DNA from 2 places in the Pelosinus sp. sgz500959 genome. Region 2 is predicted to be linked to the other one. Evidence: riboswitches for the same ligand, from Rfam matches in the RefSeq annotation. Region 2 holds a riboswitch; the other holds the start of a gene.
What was found. Region 2 has a riboswitch for cyclic di-AMP ahead of ACAN52_RS06945 (NlpC/P60 family protein). Riboswitches for the same ligand answer to the same signal wherever they lie in the genome.
Positions count from the first base shown of each region.

Region 1 (8,486 bases), on a different contig from region 2:
CGTGAATTTTACCAACAGGCCTGTCAACAGGCAAAAGAAGAGAGCCACAAAGATTTATTTCGACTGCTAAAAAGAGAAGAAATTAGCCATTATGAAACTTTTAGTGAAATTTTTGATCAAGTAAAATCAAATAAAGAAGCTGGTTCTGATGAATATTTATTTGATGAAGAAACTTCACGTTATTTGACTGTTTTAGCTGAAGGACACATTTTTCCAATTGGAGAAGAAGCTGAAGTTAAAATTGCTGAGGCCGCAACAATTGTAGAAATCTTATATATGGCAGTTCAAGCTGAGAAGGATTCTATTTTGTTTTATGATGAATTAGCAAGTAAGTCCAAATTTCCTGAAGCAAAGAAAATTTTTACCTTACTTAAAGCTGAAGAACAAACTCATGTTGTTAAGTTGCGTCAAATACTAGATGCACTACTTATTATTCATGGTAAATAGGACTAAATTAAAATCGCGGTATAGATTCCGCGATTTTTTTCTAAATTAGAATCAATTAAGTAAACTCCTTCATATCATATAATAAAAAAATGAAGGAGATATCTTATGTGTAAAGAACGCGAATGTAAAATAAATAGTACTATTAAAATTATTTGTCCGTGGTGCAGCAAATTGATTGAATTGCCGATGCATAAAGCTGTCAACGGTGAGGAAATCCTTTGCCAGCACTGCCAAAAGAAATTTAACTTTCGTATATAAAAATAAGACAGCTGCTAAGGCTATTACCATAAAACTTTCTAGATCTAAGTCATTCTTGGCGTAAGCCAGGTTTTCAAGGAGGTTATGTAGTGGTTAAAGGAATGGGTAAACGTGCGTATCACAAACGAGATATGAATCAATTAAATAAAACAGCACTTAGGATTGGAGCAGTATTAGCAGCTGTCAGTTTATTGGCTATTATTATCTCTTTTGTGAGATAGTTTAGGGCAGAGAATCTGACTATTCTACCTTGTAACAACATCTTTTATAATGAGCATAATATTTTTTATGAACAATATGTCATAAAAGCAGGAATTAATACTCTTAATCGCTAATTATAATAGTATTCAAGTAAGAGTTGTTATTTACAAGGAGGATATACAGTGGAAGTTAAAAAAGATTTATTAGAGCAAGGTGCGATTTTACAGCGGGATAAGAATACTTATGCCATTGCACCACATATACCAGGTGGTATTATCTTAGATTTTAATATATTACGTAAAATTGTTGATGTAGCAGAAAAACATGGGGCACAAGCTCTTAAATTGACTAGTGCTCAGCGCATTGCTATTGTTGGCATTGAAGAAAATAAAATTGATGATGTTTGGGAAGATTTGGGTATGGATAAAGGACATGCAGTGGGATTGTGTGTGCGTAGTGTGAAAATTTGCCCTGCAACTCATTTTTGTAAACGTGCGCAACAAGATGCAGTGACTTTAGGTTTTGAACTTGATAAGAGATATCATGGAATGACTTTACCATCTAAGTTCAAAATTGGTGTTTCAGGATGTATGAATTCCTGTAGTGAATCTGCAGTTAAAGATTTGGGCTTGATTGGCACAGTAAAAGGGTATAAAATTCTAATTGGGGGCAATGCTGGCATAAAACCACGTATTGCTGATCTTTTAGTTGAAAACGTGCCACAGGAAGATGTTTTAGAAATAGTGGATAAAGTTGTTACCTATTATAAAGAAAATGCTAAGAACTATGAACGATTAGGTACTATGATTGAACGTTTAGGCTTGGAAACAATTAAGCAAGCTGTATTGGCTTAACTTTGATAAGGCGTCTGATTTCAGACGCCTTATCTCTTTTATGTTTGATTACATAAGAAGATTAGATGGTAATGCGATGGAATAATTACTCACTTTAGGTTATACTGTTTATAGAAGAATGTGAAAAATATGAGGGGGTCGTGCTGATGAAAAAAAATAAAGAATGGGTAGTCGATGTAATAGAGGAAGTTGCCTATTTTGGAAAAGGAAAACGCGGCATCACTCGCCTAGCATTTACAGAACCTGATCTTAAAGGTCAGGAATATATTATGAACTTGATGGTCGAAGCTGGACTAACAGTGCGTAAAGATCAAATGGGTAATTTAATTGGTCGTTTAGAAGGTCAAGATAAAACATTACCAGCCGTTCTTACTGGTTCACATCTTGATACGGTGCCAGAAGGTGGGAAATTTGATGGTGTCGTTGGCGTTGTTGGCGGGCTAGCTGCTATACATTATCTACAAGATATGGGGCCATTACGTCATGCTGTTGAGCTTATTGTTTTTGTCGCTGAGGAATCAAGTCGTTTTGGTTTTGCTACCATGGGAAGCAAAGTGATGACTGGCTCAGGCGATATAACAGCATGGAGTAAAGTCAAAGATCAAAATGGTATTACTTTTGCAGAAGCATTATCAGAGCAGAATCTTGATATAAAACAGATCCGTTTAGCAAAAAGAAATAGTGAAGATATAAAAGCTTTTGTAGAATTACATATTGAGCAAGGAAGCGTTCTAGAGAAAAAGGGCAATGTAATTGGAGTTGTACAAACCATTGCCGCGCCTACTCGTCTTAAAATTACTGTAGAAGGAATGGCAGCTCATTCGGGGTCGACACCCATGGAGGAACGTCATGATGCATTAGTAAGTGCTTCTATGATTGTTCTTGCGATTAATGAGATTGCTTTAGATCATTCCAGTCAGGGGACTGTTGCTACGGTCGGTGATCTTAAAGTCCATCCTGGTTCTATCAATGTGATACCTGGCATGGTAGAAATGCTAGTTGATCTTCGTGGAATTAAGCAAGAAAGTATTATTGAATGCCTCCAGGAAATTAAGGATGCAATCAGTACAATTACTGAAGAACAAGATACGATTGTTGCAATGGAAATGATGTCAGCAGAAAAACCTGTGGACATGAGTCCAGAGATTAGTAAGCTGATCGAACAAAGTTGTGTTGACGTGGGCACCACGTATCAATTGATACACAGTCGTGCAGGACATGATGCTGTCAATATGTCAAAAATAACACCGACAGGTATGATTTTTATTCCTTCGAAAAATGGAATCAGTCATAATCCAGATGAATATACGGAATATGATGACATTATGGTAGGAATTGACGTGCTTGCAGAAACCTTATATAAATTGGCAAAATAAGAATCACAATTTAAATGAATTGTCTCCCCAAGACTTGGTATTTGCCAAGTCTTTTCTTATTGGCTAATATTACCCTTATTAATTATGTAAACAATGTGATACAATATCAGAGACAACTCATAGTGAACAGGATAGTTCTGAAAGGGGATAAATAATGAAAAAAATAATTGCCTGTACATTAGCAGCTGTGGTATTCAATATTTTTTCTCCAGTAGTGCCACTTGCCCATGCTGGAATAGTCGAAAATCAATTGACACAAATCATCGCCAAAGATGATAATATAGCGCGTATACAGCAACTAATGATGGTGAAAAAACAGTTGGAGCAAGGAAATCAAAAAGGCGTATTAGAAGCACTGGCGAAAGCAGCAATTGATCAATCTGGTCAAGGTGGAGACATTCATAAAATGGCTGAAAATGCAATACTTGAACAAGTTGGGAAAAGTATTACTGAGAAAATCGCTCCTTATGAAAAGGAAGTGGCCATGATTAGCGCATTACTGAATAACCAAACCTTAGCACCTCAAACGACTCGTGAGAGCAACTCGTTAACAGGAGCACCGCAAAATTATAAACGTATACTCAATATGACTGCGACTGCTTATGGTCCAGGTATGCTTGATAATGGTAAGTGGAATAACCTTACCTATATGGGTGGTACTGTGAAACATGGTGTTGTTGCCGTCGATCCGCGAGTGATTCCTATGGGCACAAAGCTATGGGTAGAAGGATATGGAGAGGCAATTGCTGAGGATCAAGGTAGTGCAATTAAAGGAAATCGTATTGATTTAGCCTTTAATGATCGTAATGAAGCTCTTGATTATGGAATTCAAAATGTGAAAATTTATATATTAAATTAAGAACCGGTTTATACCGGTTCTTTTTTTGTATACTATTTTTTCCCCTTCATACATATAGTTTGAAAAAGAATTAGACACAGGAGGGGACAGGGTGACAATTGTAAAGATTAGACGAAGTCAAATTTTTTATAGCGTAGCCATTTTTCTAATTATGAGTGTCATTTGTGGTATAGTCGGTTTTGAATATCTGGATGAACAAGAATTAGCTGCCATTGAAAATCAACCCACGACTCCTCCTAGTGGGACAATGAGTATTGTGATTAAAGTGTCTCAACGTGTACTAGAGTTACATAGTGATGGGCAACTATACAAAAAATATCGCATTGCCGTTGGAAAAAGTGACACTCCAACACCTGTTGGGGAATGGAATATTGTGTGGAAAGATTATAACTGGGGGACTGGGTTTGGTACACGGTGGATGGGTTTAAATATACCCTGGGGCATTTATGGTATTCATGGTACCAATAAACCTTGGTCTATTGGACAATTTGCTAGCCATGGGTGTATTCGGATGCGTAATAAAGATGTAGAAGAATTATTTGAATGGATACCAGTGGGGACAAATGTGCGTATCGAAGGACGTAAAATGAAGGTAGAACGTATATTAAAACACCAAATGTCTGGATCAGATGTGGCTTTACTTCAAATGAAACTAAAAGAATTAGGTTATTTAAATAGCAGAGCTGATGGAGTTTTTGGCACGATAACCAAGCAAGCAGTGGAAAGCTACCAAGTGGAACATAACATGGAAGTGACTGGTATTGTCAATCGACAATTGGCAGAAATACTTGGTATTTGAATAACTATTTTTTATGGATCATATTTTTGATAATAAACCTAATTAGTAAAAAAATAGTACTCATTCTAGTTGTAGATTTAGCAGTTAAGCACTAGACCAGGTTATTTTACATAGTATATATCATAATAAGGTGAAGGAGGATTATCATGAACCGTTGCCCTTATTGTGGTAAAAATATGTATCGCCCTGATTCCCGTCGAATCTTTTTTGGTTTTGGCGGAGGTCCTTTCTTTTGGGGATTCCCAGGCTGGGGATGGGGTTGGGGACACCATCATCATCATTGGTGGTAAACGTAAATCGTTTGATTAGTGGTCATCTTCAAGTGGCTCTATGACATGATCATGTTATCAAGAACATAACCGTTCGAGTAGGGATGGTTATGTTTTTACTTTATAAAAAAACAGAATATTTAAACATTTCATTGTATTTATTTGACTAAAAATGCAAAGTTAGTGTAGAATATACAGAAGAGCCGAATCCTTATAGGTACGGGGGACCCACTAAAAAAATAGGGGTGAATCCACTGATAGTGGTAGGGTTGTTTCTCTAGTCTTCTCTTAAAACCCGAACCCGACAGCTAACCTCGGAGGCTTAAGCACTATGGAGTCTTGTTGTTTGCAAGGCAACTCATTCTATAAGTGCTAAAAAGAGAGGTGAAACAATTGAAAAAAGTGTACTTACTGGTAGCATTAACAATTTGTATGCTACTGACTAGTGTTACCGTTTTTGCCACACCTGTTGATGAGGGTATAAAATTTGGTATGCGCGGTGACAATGTGCAAATGCTACAAAAGTTACTTTCAGAAAATGGTTTCTACGTTGGCGAAGTTGATGGTGTCTTTGGCAAGATTACTTTGAAAGCCGTTAAAGATTTTCAAAGTAGTAATGGCTTGCGCGTAGATGGAGTAGTTGATAAAGAAACTTTATTGTACTTAGGACGTGCAAGTAGTACAGATTTTAATCCGAGTCGATCGAGTCGATCGATGATCATGAATGCATCTGCTTATTCTGCTTATGATCCTGGAAACTCTCATTATACATCTAATGGTAGCTGGCTCCGCAGAGGCTTAGTGGCTGTTGACCCAAACGTCATTCCGCTAGGAACACGTCTGTTTATACCGGGGTATGGTTATGCGGTTGCTGATGATGTTGGTGGTGCAATTAAGGGAAATAAGATCGATATCGCATTTGATACTCATGGTGAAGCGATGCAGTTTGGAAGACAAAAAATAACAGTCTATATTTTAGATTAACAGGCGTAATGCCTGTTTTTTTCTTATTCCGATGTCGTATATAAATAGCAATGGAGTGCCATACTAAATGAATAAGATTAATAGAATCGATTTATATGAATTACTTCTAGTAAAGGGAGTGTTCTATTGGATTTGTCAGGTAATGTATTAGCTCTCCTATTGGCTCTTCTGTCAGGTGTATTGATGGCAGTACAAGGCTCTCTTAATACAGCGTTAAGTAAAGTTGTTGGTTTACTGGAAACGACTTTTGTTGTACATCTTACGGGTACGGCTATTTTATTGATATTGTTATTTATCCTTCGAATGGGTAAGGGTAATTTATACGCATTGTCAGAGGCTCCATGGTACACCTATCTAGGTGGAGTGATTGGTGTGGGCATTATTTACCTAGTTGCTGCCAGTATACCCGAGGTAGGAGTGGCAAATGCGACTACGGCAATCATTATAGGACAAGTCATAACAGCAATTATCATTGACCATTTAGGTGCATTTGGTCTGGACCGGATCAGCTATGGATGGAATCAAATAGTAGGGCTTGTCTTGTTAGTGATTGGAGCTAAGCTACTACTAAAGTGATATAAGTGCAATACGACTACTACATGGACTGAATGAATGTAAAAAATTGTGGCATTAAAACTAAAAAACTATACAAATGCAAAAATACCGTAAGACTTTTAAAGTCTTACGGTATCTATATTTCAATATGGTGGGGTTAGGCGGACTCGAACCGCAGACCTCTTCGATGTCAACGAAGCGCTCTAACCAACTGAGCTATAACCCCTTCGAACAATATTTATTATACTACGGTAAACACATAATGTCAACATGAATAACGAAGTGATATTAATTTAAAAATTCTTCGGTATAGATTATACGTTCACGTTTGGTCATAGTAAATCTCATTTAAAAAAGTAAGTAAGATGGAAGTGAAGTTTATGAAAAAGTTTAAATCAGATAATCCATTCGAGAAAAATAGATTGAGTTAGACTGTTATTTTACATAAATAGAACATAGGGATTTTGCGGGAGTTTGACACTTGGGAAATGAAAAAACGCCCGAGTAGGAATTAAGGTGTTTTTGGTTAGCGAGTTCTCATTTCAGACCTATAATTTTGATTATAATTTAATTAATAAATAAAAAGTGAAAATATCTCAAAAAACTATTGAATTTATTGTAAAATGGGCATAATATAGAACGTATAAAGAAAGGAGCGTTCTATATGCTACTATCATTTAAAGTGAAAAATTACCGATCCTTCCGTGATGAAGCCATTCTTGATATGGAAGCCGCATCGTTGAAAGAATATAATGAGTGTCTAATTAAGTCAGGCAAAAAAAGTTTTTTACCCACCATTGCCATCTATGGGAAAAATGGTGGAGGGAAAAGTAATATTATTAGGGCACTATGGCTCGGGGTGCAGTTTATTAAAAGTGCACAAAGAACGCAGCATGAAAAAGCACTTGTACCCGTACAACCCTTTGAACTTGATGATCATTCAAGGCATGAACCCACTCTGTTTGAATTTAACTATTTGCAAGATGAAATAAAGTATACCTATGGATTTTCGGCGACTAAATCGAAAATCGTAAGTGAATATCTATATCACTATCCTAAAGGGCAAAAAGCCATGGTATTTAGCAGGACCCAACAAGAATTTTCATTCCCCATGGACAATGAGAAAAAGAAAAAAGAAATGATGAAAGAGGCTGTTGCTGCCAATCAACTTTTCTTTGCTGTTTCTTGTACAATGAACTATCAGCCATGTATTGCTGCTATGAAATGGTTTAGACAAAGTGTCGTCTTTTCTAGAGATTATACAGATATTAGCCGATACTTAAGTGAGTATAGTGAAGATCCGGATATGTTACACGCCATTGTACAAACGGCAAAAATAGCTGATTTAGGGATACAGGACATCAAGTTTGAAATAAACAATCTTGATATTACGAAGCTTGCTGATATACCGACAGACATGGATGATGATATGAAAAATCATATTGTTACAGCACTAGCGAAGTTAAAAGATGCTTTAGAAAGTGCTCCCAATGACGCAGAAGGAAAATTGCGAGTAAGTGAGATCAAGGCAACTTCATTCCACGTAGGAAAATCAAAACAAGGTGACAAGACAATATATCCTCTAGCCTTTAGTGAAGAATCTGATGGAACAAGACGATTGATGGCCCTTGCACCAGCGATGGAAAGGACTTTAAAGAATGGTGGATTATTTATTGTCGATGAACTAGAAAGAGAAATCCATCCACTATTGATGGAATATATCATAAATCGATACCAGGACAAGGCCAGTAACCCTAGACAAGCTCAGCTTGTATTTACCACCCATAGTACCGAACTTATGTCTCTTGAATTATTACGCAGAGATCAAATCAATTTTGTTGATAAAGATCGAGTGACTGGGGCTTCGGAACTCTATTCCATGAA
Region 1 is NZ_JBGJZL010000025.1:3,722-12,207, reverse strand. It holds gene ACAN52_RS21150 (ferritin family protein) at 1-447, shown strand, start outside; gene ACAN52_RS21145 (hypothetical protein) at 553-705, shown strand; gene ACAN52_RS21140 (hypothetical protein) at 795-926, shown strand; gene ACAN52_RS21135 (NAD(P)/FAD-dependent oxidoreductase) at 1,089-1,760, shown strand; gene ACAN52_RS21130 (Zn-dependent hydrolase) at 1,907-3,136, shown strand; gene ACAN52_RS21125 (3D domain-containing protein) at 3,291-3,995, shown strand; gene ACAN52_RS21120 (L,D-transpeptidase family protein) at 4,087-4,794, shown strand; gene ACAN52_RS21115 (hypothetical protein) at 4,941-5,084, shown strand; cyclic di-AMP (ydaO/yuaA leader) riboswitch at 5,255-5,402, shown strand; gene ACAN52_RS21110 (peptidoglycan-binding protein) at 5,457-6,047, shown strand; gene ACAN52_RS21105 (DMT family transporter) at 6,174-6,623, shown strand; tRNA gene ACAN52_RS21100 (tRNA-Val) at 6,752-6,828, opposite strand; gene ACAN52_RS21095 (ATP/GTP-binding protein) at 7,267-8,486, shown strand, end outside.
Region 1: another riboswitch for cyclic di-AMP. It lies ahead of ACAN52_RS21110 (peptidoglycan-binding protein); the one in region 2 lies ahead of ACAN52_RS06945 (NlpC/P60 family protein).

Region 2 (8,309 bases):
TGGATTGAGGTGCCACTCTTTGGTACCCAGGAAATTGACTGTCCTACGGCATTGCCGCGTTGTATTCGTGTACTTATATTATTAAATACAGATTTACCGCAAAGTGCCATTAAGCATATTTATTTAAGGGAAGCAGTTGTGCTGCGTCCTGATGTAAAAAAATAGTTTTACTGTCTATGAGGAGAAAATCATGCAATTAGTATCAATCGTCGTACCTGTTTTTAATGAAGAAGATAATATTGAAGTATTTTATCAAGAAGTTTGTAAACATATGGATCCCCTAGATTATCACTTTGAACTGCTGTTTGTTGATGATGGTTCAAGTGATGCTACCCCTTTGCTCTTAGAACGTCTAGCCCAGCAAGACGGACGAGTGCGCGGACTTATTATGGCGCGTAATTATGGACATCAATTAGCACTAACGTGTGGCCTTGATCATGCCAATGGTGATGCTGTCATTACCATGGATGGGGATATGCAACATCCACCTGAAATGTTACCTTTACTACTTAAAAAATGGAAAGAAGGTTTCGAAGTTGTACAAACGATCAGAGTGAGTACAGCGGGAGTTTCTTGGTTTAAAAACTTTACTTCTGGGATATTCTATAAATTAATCAACTGGATGTCTAAAGTACGTATTCAAGAAGGAGGTTCTGATTTTCGCTTATTGGATAAAGCTGTTGTCGAAAGTTTTCGACGTTTTAAGGAACGAGCACGGTTTATACGCGGTATGATTGGTGCAATTGGTTATCGCCAAGTATTAGTGGAATTCACAGCTCCTAAACGTTATGCAGGAACTTCGAAATTCTCCCTAAAAAAAATGATCCATTTTGCACTTGATGGTATTACAGCATATTCCCAATTGCCCTTACGTTTTGCTTTTTATATTGGCTTATTATTTGCGTTTATTAGCTTTATTCTGACCATGCATGTTGTTTATATTAAAATGTTTACGCCAGAAGCAGTGCCAGGTTGGGCGACTATTTCAGCGAGTATTTTACTGTTAGGCGGAGTACAGTTACTTGGGCTGGGGATTATTGGTGAATATGTCGGTCGGATTTTTGAAGAGGTAAAACAACGTCCTTTATATCTATTACGGGTCGAATTCAAAAAAGATCAAAAAGATTAAAAAGTAGTATTTGAAAAAAAAAGAAATATTTAAGCAGGAATTTTTAGAAGTAAAGCGAAAGAAAGATAAGTAAGCGCATTTTTTATAAAACCTAATCCACGCGCAGGACCGGGGGAACCAAAGTTTTGGGGTGAAACTTTTAGAGAATTTAATAAGTTGCCTAAAAGTAGGGTATCTCAACCCTAACCCGTCAGCTAACCTCGGAGGTTATTGAGAGGGGTTATCGTGTGAGGAAGTTTTTTCGAGTTGTAGTATTCTCCTTATTTCTCGCCAGTGCAGGTACATTAACCTGCGCAGAAGCCGCTTTTCATCAAGGTGATCAGGGACAAGATATCGCAAGTATTCAAGCGCAGCTTAATGCACTTGGGTATAATGTTGGTAGTGTTGATGGTGATTTTGGCGAAGCGACAGCAATTGCAGTTGGAAAATTCCAAAGAGATCGAGGTCTTGAAAACGATGGTGTGATTGGTACTGATACTTATCGGGCGATTATGGGTAGAGAAATACCTGTAAGTCGTGATGGCTCAAGTAGCTTAGTACGAAGAGTTGTACAATCTTCATTACGTTATCAAGGTGTACCCTATGTGTTTGGTGGCGGATCACCAAGTGGGTTTGATTGTTCTGGTTTTACCCGTTATGTATTTGCCCAGGCTGGAATTTATTTACCAAGAAGTGCTGATGAACAGTATGAAGTTGGACAATATGTGTCTTATAGTCGCTTGCAGCCTGGAGATCTAGTGTATTTCACTACATATGAGGCCGGAGCTTCCCATGTTGGTATTTACCTAGGAAATGGTCAATTTATTAGTGCTACTTCCAGTCGTGGTATCGCAATTGCGCGTATGGATAGTGGATACTGGGGAGACCGTTATTTAGGGGCACGTCGGGTTCTATAATGTTGTTTTAACGGAGGCAAGCTACGCCTCCCTACTTTTTTTCAGAATCAGAAACTATCATATTTTTTGATTTCACGCAAGAAAAACTAAGTTTTTCTTAAATTACTGTAAACAGCTAGGCTTCACCAGTTCGATGATCAGGTGATAAGCCTAGTTTTTATGATATTATTTTGGATATACTATAGTAGTACGTGGGTAAGATCGCGCAAAAAATTAGAACGATGCGGAAAATTATGATTGGATTCCATAAATGAATAGAGGAATACTAGAGTAATGAGTATTGATTATAAATTAGGCACCAACAGAGTTGCCTCTATTAAGCTCGGAGGCTTATATGTTTAAATTATATTGGCAAAAATTTATCCTGCCATATTGGCCGTTAGTTCTTGTTGCATTGGTATGTTTTATTATTTCCAGTGTAGCTGGGCTGTCGGCTCCTTTAATTATAAAGTTTTTGATCGATAATGCTCTCGTGCATGGTGATACGGAGCATTTACATCTGATTATTATTAGTATTATTGGCTTATATTTGTTGCGCGGAATATTTTCATACATTCATGGGAAGACAATTGCAAAAGCTGGTAATAAGATGGTGGCTCAAATGCGCGAAAATATGTTTGAGCGATTGCAAAAGTTAGATTATGGGTATTTTATCAATACTTCGACTGGTGAAATTATTTCTCTTTTCACCAATGATTTGGCGCTCATTCAGCAGGCTGTATCCTTGGCAGTTCCTGATTTGTTGGTAGAATCACTCAATTTGTTGGCAATTATTTCGATTATGATTTATTTTGATTGGCAATTGTCTTTAGTTACCTTCGCCACATTGCCCTTTATTATACTCGCAATTAGCTTTTTTAATAAAAAAATTGCTAATTTGGGAATGGTTGTAGAGCATACGTTAGCGACGGTCACATCGATTTTACATCAATCCTTATTATCAATGATGGTCGTACAAAGTTATGTAAGGGAAGATTATGAATGCGCAAAATTTAATTGCAGTATGCGGCGTGCTGCAAGTGATTTTATTAAAGTTCAACGTTTTAAGGCTTTATTAATTGCTTTAGTCGAATTTTTAGCATCCATTGGTTTAACTGCAATTATTTGGTATGGCGGGCGACAAGTTATTCACGATAATCTAACGATTGGTGGCATGTTTGCTTTTTTAATTTACATTATTAATATACCAACACCCATACGAAGAATTAGCGAAGCCATTTCAAGTATGAAACTAGGAATTGTTGCTTGGCAGAGGATCAATAATCTAAGGCAACAAGTCAATACTGTGATTGATGGAACCGATGAAATGAGTCGTGTAAAAGGTAAAGTTGAATTTAGAAATGTAAATTTTGAATATCTTCCAGAGTTAGGAACTTTGCGAGAAATTAATATTGTGGCCGAACCTGGTGATATTGTAGCCATTGTTGGTCCGAGTGGTGCTGGGAAATCGTCATTTGCAAATTTACTGCTACGCTTTTATGATCCTATTTCCGGCCATATTTATATGGATGAAACTGATATTCGAACTTTAAAAATGAGTGCTTTGCGCAAACAAATTGGTTTCATTCAGCAACAACCCATTTTGTTTAACTTAAGTATTTTAGAAAATATTCGATATGGACGCCCTACAGCTAGTTTGGCTGAAGTGCAAGAAGCTGCTCGGTTGGCCAATGCTCATGACTTTATTATGAAGATCGCTGGCGGCTATGATTACGTAGTGAGTGAATTAGGAAGTAATTTATCTGGGGGACAACGGCAACGTATTGCAATTGCCCGGGCAATTATTATGAATCCACCAATCTTGTTATTGGATGAACCGACAGCCGCCCTTGATGCGGAAGCTGAACAGCAAGTGATGGAGTCAATACGTAAAGTAAGTAGGCAGCGCACTACATTTTTGATTACTCATCGATTATCGACTTTAATGGAACAAGATCAAGTGATCTATCTTGTTAATGGACGCATTATAGAAAGAGGAACACATGGTGACCTTATCAAACAAGGTGGGCAATATGCCAAAGCAGTATTTAGTGAACAAATGGAAGTATAAGCTTCGGGTGGTATTGAGTACCACCCGAAAGATGGATGGTCTTATTTTTTTACTTTAGTAATAAGAATATTATTAAAGCGTGGGATGAGTTATTATGTAGTAAAGGGAAGTATGAAATATGATCTATGAGGTAATGACTAAACTAAAAGAAGAGGGATACCGCATTACGCCGCAGCGCCGCATTATTGTTGAAAAAATTGTGCAGACTGCAGAATTATTGACGGTAGCTGAAATTTGGAAATTAGTACGCGATGAGTATAATGATATTGGGCTCGATACCATTTATCGAAACATTAATATCTTAACAGAAATTGGTGTGCTCACACCGATCATGGGCACAGGTAATGATAGCACTCGCTATGAAGTGACTTACACAAATCATCATCACCATGTTGTTTGTATCAAGTGTGGAAAAGCTGTTTGTATTGATTATTGCCCAATTAATCAAGAATTTATTGCTATGTTGCGGATGCAGGGTTATGAATTGATTCGCCATAATGTAGAATTACTAGGTTTATGTACTGAGTGTAAAACTCTGTGAGGAGAGACGAAAATGTTTGATGTGACTCTATCTGATATTAATTTTGCTTATGATCACAATGTGGTTTTAAAAGATATCTCAATGACCATTACTAAAGGTGATTTTGTAGCTGTGGTTGGGCCGAATGGCGCAGGAAAAAGTACGATGTTAAAGGTTATGGCTGGGCTTATCAAACCATCATGTGGTCATGTACGTATTGGAGATAAAGATATTTCCATGGCACGTGTACAAGGATTGATTGGTTATGTTCCTCAAAATTATGGAAAAAATGTACTAGGTTTTCCTGCGACAGTAACTGAAGTTGTGTCTTTAGGTTTAACCTTAGGTGCTTCGGCTGGACCGAGGCAAAATCACCAAGCTGCAAAGCATATCATTAATCACATGCTTGAGTTGGTTGGTGCTGATGCGTTGCGTGATCGTCGTATTGGCGAACTCTCAGGTGGGCAACAGCAAAGAGTAATGGTTGCCATGGCTCTTGCTTCAAATCCTGAACTCTTGTTATTGGATGAACCAACAAGTGGTATTGATTATGAAGCCAGTGCGCGAATCTATGATTTGCTTGGCACGTTAAATAAAAATTTAGGAATTACGGTTGTGATGGTATCCCATGATATTGATAAAGCGATCAGTTCTGCTAATAAGGTCGCTTGTATTAATAAAGGATTATGCTTTTATGGTAGTACCAAGGAATTTGATGCAACTCATGCCCAAGCAAGGCATTTGTGGTACTATACAGGGTGATGAGGTGATAATATGGAAATTTTTCAATATGATTTTATGCAAAGGGCATTTTTGGCAGGGATTATAACAGCGATTGTATGTCCTGTTATTGGTAGTTTTGTAGTCGTGCGTCGTCAGTCTCTCATTGGTGATGGTCTAGGACATATTGCTTTTGCTGGAGTAACAGGTGGCTATATGCTAGGGATATATCCTGTGTTTGGTGCGTTTATTTTGACGATGATCGGTGCGATTGGTATTGAACTTGTTCGGCGAAGACATGCGGAATTTGCAGATATGGGATTAGCCATATTCTTTTATTCAGGTATTTCTATGGCAATTATTTTCAGTACTATTACGCGAATGCCGAGTGCAGGGCTGTTAAGCTTCTTATTTGGCAGTATTATTACAGTTTCAGTAACGGATATTTCCGTTATCGCTGGTTGTGGTGCCGTTGTATTAACTATTGTTTATCTATTATTTGATAAACTTATGCTCATTGCTCTTGATGAAGACATTGCAAATGTAGCAGGCATTAATACATCGATGATTAATATGGTGTTTAGTATGCTAACGGCTGCTGTTGTGGTGGTTGGAATGACAGTGGTGGGGGTTTTATTAGTCAGTGCTCTTATGATTGTACCTGTCGCAACAGCTCATTTATTACGACTTGGTTTTAAGGCTACTATGGGATGGGCGATTGCTTTTTCCGTATTAGCGGTCACGATTGGTTTGACTTCATCTTTTTATCTAGATATTGCTCCCGGTGGAACGATTGTAATGACTGCAGTTCTCCTATATGTCACAATTGTCCTTGGCAGAGAAGGTCTGGGCATAGTAATGAGAGGCAAGCAATCATCTTCTCTTGTCAGGGATCAGAAAAATAATTAAATTAGCATATTGACGTATAATGGGTAATATTGCTAATGATGAGAGAATATTAAATAGTGTATGTATGATAGCCACCTGTCCAGCGAAATCTGCTGTGATATAGGTGGCTGTTGTTGTAAGTAGACTCGTCAGAGGTAAAAAAAATGCAACACCGATGATATTTAATAAAACATGGGAGAGGGCAATACGTTTAGCGGCTAAGGTGCCTGCTGCACCTACGATGATAGAGGACAAACATGATCCAATATTATTGCCATACACAATATAACTAGCAGTGGTTAAGTCGATCATGCCATCGCTCGCTAGCGCCATAAGTACACCGGTTGCTGCACTGCTTGACTGAAAGAGTAAGGTAATGATGATGCCAGCCATGATCCCATACAATGGGTTTTCTTTTCCGGCGATTAGATAATCATTGAGATTACTCATTTCCGATAAATTACTGAGTGCATCGGATAAAATCGTAATTCCTAAAAAGATACTAAGTAATCCTGCTATGGCCATGGCAATCCAACGGATTTTTTTGAGTGTTAAACTGATTCCAAGTGTGATCGCTAATAAGGGAAGAAATAACTCGCTCGGCATGGTGATCGTCATTAATTGAACCGTAGAACAGGTGCCGATATTCGCACCCAAAATAATACCAAGTGCTTCATAAAAAGATAAATAATTAGCACTGACCAAACCGATGGTGAGCAGTGATACCGCAGTGCTGCTTTGCATCATGGCGGCAGCTAATGTACCTAATAAGACGCCACGCCATGGCTTTTTTGTTAATTGGGTCAGTGCTTTTTTTAGTTTAGTTAATAATAATTTTTGCAGACCAAAACGCATGAGAGCAATTCCACCCAATAATAACAGGATGCCTGTTGCACTAAGAATAATCATTTCATACATTCTATTACCTCCATCTTTGATTAGGCAGTATAATGTATGATGAAAAAATTCATTATAGTTATATTTATTTTGCAAAAAAAACTCTTTGTCTGCTCTAGACAAAGAGTTTTTTGTTGGAAGCAAGGTCATCATATTTTTGCTTAGAATCGTTGAAATAACTTTTGAATGTGAAACATATACATCAGTGAGTAAAGTCTGTTTTGCAAAGAGGAGATGAATAGATGGGAGCAGAGATATCTAAAAAACTAATGATTAATGTTCATGATAGTTGTGCACAAAGCAAAATGTATCATCACATTATCAATTTGCTTGAACAGCAACAAGAGTTATACAATCGAAAAATTATTTTGTTATGTATTGGCTCGGATCGCTATATTGGTGATGCACTTGGTCCTCTTGTTGGTTCATACTTAGAAGAACATACAAACTGTCTTATTCATGGTAGTCTTGATCATCCTGTTCATGCTGGTAATTTAATTGAAGTTATTGAGGGGATTTATCAGCAGAAAGAACGACCGATTGTGATTGCGATTGATGCATGTTTGGGTAATCATAATGAAATTGGAAATATCGAAATATGGGAAGGAGGTTTAGAAGCTGGTATTGCTGTTGGTACTCGGCTGCCATGTGTAGGTGATATTTCCATCATTGGTGTTGTGAATGGAAGTGGACGCATTGGATATTTGGACTTACAAAGTACGCCTTTGTCAATTGTTATGAAACTAAGTCGTTTGATTGGTGGAGCGCTGCGAGATGCGATGAATGTCATACATATTCATCATGTGGTCTAGAGTTAGAGTTTTTATGATTCAGGAAATAATTTATCCCATAGCATATAGATGCATATCAGTGCTGATGCAAATAGTATTCCTAAATCGCCAATTGATTTTTCCATAAATATCACCATCCTTATGTGATTATATGATATGTTTTGGTGAGGTGCAAGATTAAGTGTTTAGTCTTGACGCAAAATGTACAAACTATATCGATGAATTAAAGAAATATCCATATCTCATTTGAGAAGTTTACATCTAAAATAGAATATCTAAAGAAATTTTTACATTTTTAAAAGATATACAAAAATTAACAGGCACAACAAAGGCGATTATCCCATACAATGAAGGAAGTGATATGGCGGGGGTGAATGTTTTGGTATCTCTTCTGGTGGCAGTGGCAGGCTCTATTATG
Region 2 is NZ_JBGJZL010000003.1:430,919-439,227, forward strand. It holds gene aroH (chorismate mutase) at 1-165, shown strand, start outside; gene ACAN52_RS06940 (glycosyltransferase family 2 protein) at 191-1,129, shown strand; cyclic di-AMP (ydaO/yuaA leader) riboswitch at 1,208-1,353, shown strand; gene ACAN52_RS06945 (NlpC/P60 family protein) at 1,357-2,025, shown strand; gene ACAN52_RS06950 (ABC transporter ATP-binding protein) at 2,360-4,075, shown strand; gene ACAN52_RS06955 (Fur family transcriptional regulator) at 4,194-4,616, shown strand; gene ACAN52_RS06960 (metal ABC transporter ATP-binding protein) at 4,629-5,357, shown strand; gene ACAN52_RS06965 (metal ABC transporter permease) at 5,370-6,224, shown strand; gene ACAN52_RS06970 (Na/Pi cotransporter family protein) at 6,189-7,121, opposite strand; gene yyaC (spore protease YyaC) at 7,343-7,912, shown strand; gene ACAN52_RS06980 (sigma-70 family RNA polymerase sigma factor) at 8,253-8,309, shown strand, end outside.